Regions from separate parts of the Pseudoalteromonas sp. MIP2626 genome, predicted to be linked through region 1. Evidence: predicted binding sites of a transcription regulator. Region 1 holds the regulator's gene; the other holds the start of a gene.
What was found. Region 1 encodes sigma-54, which starts transcription at its own class of promoters, with help from an activator protein. Its sites were predicted from a motif close to GTTGGCACGNNNNTNGNNT; they were not measured.

Region 1 (4,194 bases):
GGCGTATCAATGCTGATGAAGCAACACTTTACGATGAAAGACAATTAATTTTAGAGGGTAATGTAACTGCCCAAAACTTAATTGATGGCGCAATGATAGACAAAATTACCGCCGACAATATTCAAGTAGATATAATGCTACTCACTATGCGCAGCGAACAGCCCGTTATTATAACTGGACCGAATTTAAAGATCACCGGTAAAGGCCTTGAAGCCAATTTAACAACCGAGGTGATAAAACTAATTAACCATACGCGAACACTATATTATGACCAATAACCTTGCAAAAATACTTATTATTCCATCGCTTATACTTGTATTTAATAGTAATGCGGCAGAGCAAAGTACTTCCCCATTAGCTAATCAAATTTCTATTAGTGCTGACCGCCAAGAAGGCCAACTAAAAGAAAACGTTGGTATTTTTGAGAAAAACGTCGAGATAATTCACGGTAATCGTCGTATCACCGCCGATCGTTTAGAAGTACATAAGCGCGACGAACTTGGCGATAATAAACAACTATTAATTGCCACGGGCAGTCCTGCATATTTTGAAGAAAAGCAAGCAGATGGTACTGTCATGAGCGCCAGCGCTAACGAAGTACGTTACGATGTAGCGAAACGTTTTTTAACCCTAGTAGGAGATGCAAACATTTCTCAAGCTGGGCAAAAAATTACGGCTAAAAGCATCACCTACGATATAGAGCAACAGCTTATAAGTGCTGAAAAAGATGAAAACTCAACTGATCGGGTACACACTATTTTAGTGCCTGTAGACGTAAAAAAAGAACAAAAACTCAATAAAGGTCAGCCATGAGTACATTAAAAGCAGAGCTATTAGCAAAAAGCTATAAAGGCCGTGAAGTTGTTAAAAATGTAGGACTTGAAGTAAAAGCTGGTAGCATTGTTGGTTTACTTGGCCCAAATGGCGCAGGTAAAACCACTACCTTTTACATGATTGTAGGCTTAGTACCTAGCGACAAAGGTAAAATATTAATTGATGATAACGATATTACCTTACTTCCTATGCACAGCCGTGCTCGTTTAGGTATTGGTTATTTACCACAAGAATCTTCTATTTTTAGAAAGCTCACTGTGTATCAAAATTTAATGGCTATTTTAGAAACGCGTAAGCAACTAAATAAACAAGCCAGGGAAGAAACCCTAAATAGTTTATTGGACGAATTTAGCCTGCAACATATTCGCGACAGCTTAGGTATGGCGCTATCTGGTGGTGAACGTCGCCGCGTAGAAATAGCACGTGCTTTAGCTGCAGATCCTAAATTTATATTGCTTGATGAGCCCTTTGCTGGCGTGGATCCTATTTCAGTACTCGATATTAAAAAAATTATAGAACACCTTAAAAATCGTGGTATTGGCGTACTAATTACCGACCACAATGTAAGGGAAACCCTTGATGTTTGTGAAAAAGCCTACATTGTTTCTCATGGGGAGCTAATTGCATCTGGTACTCCTGAATTTGTATTAAACGATAAAACAGTACGTGATGTTTATTTAGGCGAGCAGTTCAAACTGTAATATTTATGTTATTACTATAAGCATCTGCTAAGATTAATCATATCAATTTATAAGGATTGTTAGAGATAAATGAGGCAATCATTACAGCTGCGCATGGGCCAGCAACTTACAATGACTCCGCAACTGCAACAGGCTATTCGCTTATTGCAGCTTAGTACCTTGGATCTCCAGCAAGAAATACAAGAAGCACTTGATAGCAACCCATTACTTGAAGTTGATGAACAAGATTACACGGAAGAATCAGCAGGTAAAAACGAGCAAAAAGCAGATGACATTACTGTTAGCGCCTCTGCTGACGACACCCCAAGCGAGTATGAGCAAGATAGCGGTGAAGCACTAAATAAAGACACCATAAGCGACGACATGGCCATGGATGTATCATGGGATGAATATATGAGCGCAGCGCCTGCCTCTTCATCAGGGCCAATGCCTGAAGATGAATCTATTTATCAAGGTGCATCAACCGAAACCCTGCATGAATACTTAATGTGGCAATTACAGCTCACCCCTTTTAGCCCTACCGACGAAGCTATTGCCATAGCTATCGTTGAAGCCGTAGATGACTCTGGTATTTTAACCCTCAGTTGCGAAGACCTTTTAGCAAGCTTTAACCAAGAAACTGACGACGAACACGAAGTAGAACTAGATGAAATAGAAGCAGTGCTAAAGCGCATTCAATTATTTGATCCTGTTGGTATTGCAGCTCGCAGCTTGCAAGAATGCTTATGCATTCAATTAAATCAATTTGATAAAGACACCCCTTATATTAACGAAACAAAAATGGTGTTAACTGATCATATCGATTTACTCGCTGCTCGCGACTATCGTACGTTAATGAAAAAAACTAAGCTCAAAGAAGAAGAGCTTAAAGAAATAATGACACTTATTCATACGCTTAATCCTAAGCCTGCGGATACTATTGTCAGAGAAGAGTCTGAATACGTTATACCTGACGTGTCTGTTAAAAAAATAAAAGGCCGCTGGGTGGTAGAGCTAAACCCAGATAGCATGCCAAAAATACGTGTTAACAGCCAATATGCGGCTATGTCTCGTACAGTAAAATCCAGCGGTGACAGCCAATTTATTCGCTCGCACTTACAAGAAGCTAAATGGTTTATTAAAAGCCTAGAAAGTAGAAACGAAACACTCCTGAAAGTAACTAATTGTATTGTTAAGCAGCAACAAGCGTTTTTTGAACATGGCCCAGAAGCCATGAAACCTATGGTATTAAACGATGTTGCCGAAATAGTTGAAATGCACGAGTCGACTATTTCACGGGTCACTACGCAAAAATATATGCACACTCCACGTGGCATTTTTGAGCTTAAGTACTTTTTTTCAAGCCATGTAAGCACCGAAAATGGTGGCGAATGTTCATCAACTGCCATACGTGCCCTGATTAAAAAGTTGATAGCTGCAGAAAACTTAGCCAAACCATTGAGTGATAGCAAGATTGCAGATATATTGGCTGAGCAAGGAATTAAAGTAGCTAGACGGACAATTGCAAAATATCGCGAATCTCTGGCTATTCCCCCGTCGAATCAACGTAAAAGCTTGATTTAAGACGTACAACAAAGAGGAAAATGCTGATGCAACTAAACTTAACTGGTCGTCATGTAGACATTACAGACTCATTAAGAGACTATGTAAATAATAAATTTGCAAAGCTGCAAAGACACTCAGATCACATAACTAATGTGCATGTTATTCTCGATGTAGAAAAATTAAGTCAAAAAGCTGAAGCAACAATTTTTGTAAGTGGCGCTGAGCTATTTGCATCGACCGAACACCAAGATATGTACGCTGCCATTGACTCGTTGATTGACAAACTCGATCGTCAAGTAATTAAACACAAAGAGAAGTTTGCTCGACACTAACACTATGAAATTAAGCTCACTTATATGCCAGGACTGCAGCAAAGCTGTGGTCCTTTTTAATAGTAAAAAAAGAATTTTAGAATTCATCAGTGAACTCGCGCATAAAAAAATGCCGTATTTACCTCAGCAAGATATTCTCACTGCTTTATTGGCAAGAGAAAAGCTAGGTAGTACCGGTATTGGCCGAGGAATAGCAATTCCACATGGCCGTATGAGCGGGGCACAAGAGCCTCTTGCCTTAATTTTAATAAGCGAAACCGCTATTAATTTTGATGCAATTGATAATCGTCCAGTTGATATTTTTGTTGCGCTTATAGTGCCCGATGGCGATAACCAGCAGCACTTGAAAACACTAGCCACAATAGCTGATAAACTAAACGATAAAGAGTTTTGTAAGCAATTGCGTGCGGCAAAGTCTGATGAAGCGTTATACCAAGTTATTTTGGATCAATCCTAGTTACTAATAAAGGGGTGGTAAATGGAATTAATTATTATAAGTGGCCGATCAGGTTCTGGTAAGTCAGTTGCTTTACGTGTTGTAGAAGATTTAGGTTACTATTGTGTAGATAATATTCCGGTAAATTTGCTGCCTTCATTAGTGCGCAGTGTCTCTGATAACTACGATAAAATAGCCGTTAGTATAGACGTGCGTAACCTGCCTAAAGATCAGCAGCAGTTTAACGATATTCTTGAGTACTTGCCCGACTTTGCTAAACCAACGTTATTTTATTTAGATAGCGACGATCAAACGTTAATCCGCCGTTATTCAGAAACGCGTCGTT
Region 2 (4,194 bases), on a different contig from region 1:
TAAGTAAAACACTGCTGCTAGGCCAGCGGTAACAGAGGGTAGGTTATGAGTAACGATATTAGTACATCTTCATCCTATTTAGACTCTTTACGGTGGCAAGAAAAACAAGCAGCCAGTAAAGACAAAAGTGATGCGTTAACCCAAGAAGATTTTTTCTCATTACTAACGCAGCAACTGTCGTTTCAAGATCCGAGTAAACCGGCTGATAACGATCAGATGATTGCGCAAATGACTAGCTTTACTATGGCTGAGGGAATTTCAAATTTAAACTCTAACTTTGAAGCTTTAGCTGCATCAATGACATCAAATTCAGCACTGCAAGCATCTACATTAGTAGGCAAGCAGGCGCTTTTAGAGTCCGACACGCTAGACTTAAATGAAGCAGGTGATGCACGAGGCTCAGTTGTTGCCGAAAAGCCAGTTGAAAGCTTAAAGCTACGAATTGAAGATGAGTCTGGGCAGTTAGTTAGAACCATAGATTTAGGCTCGCAACCAGCAGGTGCAGTGCGTTTTGCATGGGATGGTAAAAACGAAGCGGGTGAGCGCCTACCCCCTGGTGAATATAAAATTAAAGCCGAAGGGAGTACTAATGGTGAGTTTTCGAGCCTGCCAATTGCTACCTTTAAAAATATTGAGAGTGTGAATATTAATGGTGCAAATGGCATCATTATTAACACTAAAGAAGGTGCGGTTAGGCTGACTGATGTTGCAGAAATCGCGTAAAAGATTCATTAGCCAGCGGGCTAAAAATTAAATAGTTTAGAGGTCAATTATGAGCTTCAATATTGCATTATCCGGCCTTGCTGCCGCACAAAAAGATTTAAACGTTACGGCAAATAATATAGCCAACGTAAATACTACAGGTTTTAAAGAGTCGCGCGCAGAATTTGCTGACGTGTATGCATCGTCGGTATTTAGTTCGGGTAAAACAAAAAATGGTGACGGCGTGCAAACGACTATGGTTGCACAACAATTTCACCAAGGATCATTACAGTTTACCAATAACTCGTTAGATTTAGCGATTACCGGTGAAGGTTACTTTGCAACCAGCCAAGACCTAGGCGCACAAGATTTTACTTACACACGTGCCGGCGCATTTAAGTTAAACAAAGACAACTTTGTGGTAGATGCAAATGGCAGCTTTTTACAAGGCTTTCCGGTTGACCCTTCAACAGGCGATACTACATCAGTGAGTTTAAGCACTTCATCGGCTTTACAAATACCTGACTCGTCAGGATCGCCGCGTGCTACTTCAAGCGTGTATAGCTCATTTAATTTAGATTCACGATCAATTGCACCTACAATTGCGTTTAACCCTACCGAAAGTGCAACTTATAATTCATCAACCTCAACAACCGTGTATGACTCACTCGGTGAGCCACATGTATTGCAGCTATTTTTTGTGAAAAGTGACCCTGCAGTACCCGGTAATGAAAATCAATGGAACGTACATTCAACACTTGATGGTAAATCCTTTGGTGCCAATGGTGTTGAACAAACAGTAGCTCCGTACACTCCTATGACTACTTTTAAGTTTGACTCAAGTGGCTTACCGCAAAGTACAGACGGCACGCCAAACGTAAGTAATACTTTTAATCCATTGTCAATTGCAGCTGGTGGCGGTGGTGCAGCGGGGCTTTCTGACTTATTAACCAATGGCGCTACCTTCCCAGCGCCTGTTGAAATTAACTGGCGTGATGAAACCGGTACAGCTAATAAAATACCTACTCAATACGCAAGTCGCTTTGAAGTAAAAGCACTTGAGCAAGACGGTGCAACGGTTGGCCGTTTAGCGGGTATTGATATTGGTGCCGATGGTAAAGTTGTGGCTTCGTACAGTAATGGCGACTCTACATTTTTAGGCCAAGTGGCTATGGTACGTTTTTCAAACTCACAAGGTTTACAACAAGTGGGCAGCACAGGTTGGAAAGCGAGTATAGCGTCAGGCGAGCCTATTGCTGGTGAACCAGGCTCTGGCACATTAGGTAATATCAACTCATCAGCGCTTGAGCAGTCAAACGTAAACTTAACTAACGAACTAGTTGATTTGATTAGCGCACAGCGTAATTTCCAAGCAAACTCGCGAGCGCTGGAAGTTAACTCAACAATTCAGCAAAGTATTCTGCAAATTAGATAAAGCACAATTTATTAATTTGAATATTCAAGGCTGCTTAATTGCAGCCTTTTTTGTTTATAAGAGCAGGTTTGAGGCGTCAGGTATCAACCTAGAACCTAGCCCCTAGAACCTCATCCCTATAATTTCTGCAGCTACCGGCGGTATACCACATTGCTTGGCGGTGCAGTTTTACTGCTGTATTTAACAATGGCGCATATATTGCATTTGTTCTTACAGAGATTTTTAAGTGAGTCGATGTTATGGATAAAATGGTCTACATTGCCGCGTCTGGCGCTAAGCAAAGCTTAATGGGGCTTGCCCTTAAAGCCAATAATTTGGCGAACGCAAACACTACAGGTTTTAAAGCCGACTTTGCCCAAGCTCGATCTATGCAAGCGTTTGGTGAAGGTTTGCCATCGCGGGTGTTTTCTATGGAAGAGCGCCCAGGTTCAAACATGACATCGGGTGGCATACAGCAAACCGGTCGCGAGCTCGACATTGCCATGAGCGATAACGCCTGGCTGAGTGTACAAGACGCCTCCGGCAACGAAGCTTATACAAAAGTAGGTACGCTTAATATTACCGCCGAAGGCATGTTAGTCACCAGCGGTGGTCGTCAAGTAATTGGCGAAGGCGGCCCTATTATTTTGCCAGTCCCGATTGAAAAAATAGAATTTAGTAAAGACGGTGCCATACAAGTACGCCCACAAGGTGCGCCGGCTAACTTTTTAGAAGAGGTTGATCGTTTAAAAGTGGTTGAGGCAAATAATTCAACACTTGAAAAAGGTAACGATGGTTTATTTAGACCAAAACCAAATCAAACGGTTGAAACCTCAGCTAACGTACAAGTGATAAGCGGCGCATTAGAAATGTCGAATGTTAATCCAGTGCACGAAATGGTCGATATGATCAGCCATCAACGCCAATTTGAATTACAAGTAAAGCTAATGAAAACAGCAGAAGAAATAGATCAATCGCAAGATCAGCTGTTGCGCATAGTTTAACTTTAAAATGAGGACACGATTATGAATCCAGCATTGTGGATCAGTAAAACTGGGCTTGACGCCCAACAAACCGACATTTCGGTTATTTCAAATAACTTAGCCAACGCCAGTACAGTTGGTTATAAAAAAAGCCGCGCCGTTTTTGAAGATTTACTATACCAAAACATTAATCAGCCAGGCGGTCGCTCATCACAAGATACCGAAATGCCATCAGGTTTAATGCTAGGTGCTGGTGCTAAAGTGGTAGCTAACCAAAAAAACTTTTCGCAAGGTAATATGCTAACCACTGAAAATTCACTAGATTGGATGATTTCTGGTTCAGGTTTTTTTGAAGTACTGCAGCCAGATGGCAATATTGCTTATTCGCGCAACGGGCAATTTACTACCGATGGTGACGGACGAGTTGTAACCTCGGGTGCGGGCTATGTAGTTCAGCCAGAAATGAACGTACCCGATGACGCGCAATCAATCACCGTATCGCAAGACGGTGAAGTATCTGTACGTGTTGCAGGGCAGGCCGATAACGTGGTTATTGGGCAAATTACCATTAGTGACTTTATTAATCCGTCGGGCCTTGAGCCTATAGGGCAAAACCTTTACACCGAAACTGCGGTAAGTGGCGCGCCGGTGCAGGGTAACCCTGGGGTTGATGGGCTAGGCACTATTATTCAAGGTTCACTAGAAACGTCAAACGTAAACGTAACCGAAGAGTTGGTAAACCTAATAGAAACCCAGCGTGTTTACGAAATGAACTCAAAAGTAATTTCGGCAGTTGATGAAATGATGAGCTACATCAATCAGCAATTATAATATTTTAGAGGTTATTATGCGCAATATTATATTATTTGCAGCGGGTACTTTATTGTTAAGTGGCTGTGTGTCTACACAAAATAGTGATGTAGTACAAGACGACCCTTACTACGCACCCATGTACCCAGAACCCAATGTTGAACCGGCAGTTGCTAATGGCTCACTGTTTAATACGTATTTATCGAACGACTTATACGCTGATAAAAAAGCACTGCGTACCGGCGATATAATTACGGTTAAATTGCAAGAATCTACGCAAGCCTC

Region 2: HC000_RS04930 (flagellar basal body rod protein FlgF) is a predicted target of sigma-54. The motif match lies at 2,323-2,341, and genes of this name have one in related genera.

Annotation. Positions count from the first base shown of each region.
Region 1 covers NZ_JAATTW010000003.1:137,651-141,844, reverse strand. The annotation lists gene lptC (LPS export ABC transporter periplasmic protein LptC) at 1-278, shown strand, start outside; gene lptA (lipopolysaccharide transport periplasmic protein LptA) at 268-813, shown strand; gene lptB (LPS export ABC transporter ATP-binding protein) at 810-1,535, shown strand; gene HC000_RS03440 (RNA polymerase factor sigma-54) at 1,605-3,098, shown strand; gene hpf (ribosome hibernation promoting factor) at 3,125-3,412, shown strand; gene ptsN (PTS IIA-like nitrogen regulatory protein PtsN) at 3,417-3,869, shown strand; gene rapZ (RNase adapter RapZ) at 3,891-4,194, shown strand, end outside.
Region 2 covers NZ_JAATTW010000005.1:55,599-59,792, forward strand. The annotation lists gene flgC (flagellar basal body rod protein FlgC) at 1-32, shown strand, start outside; gene HC000_RS04920 (flagellar hook assembly protein FlgD) at 46-723, shown strand; gene flgE (flagellar hook protein FlgE) at 773-2,137, shown strand; gene HC000_RS04930 (flagellar basal body rod protein FlgF) at 2,377-3,120, shown strand; gene flgG (flagellar basal-body rod protein FlgG) at 3,142-3,930, shown strand; gene flgH (flagellar basal body L-ring protein FlgH) at 3,947-4,194, shown strand, end outside.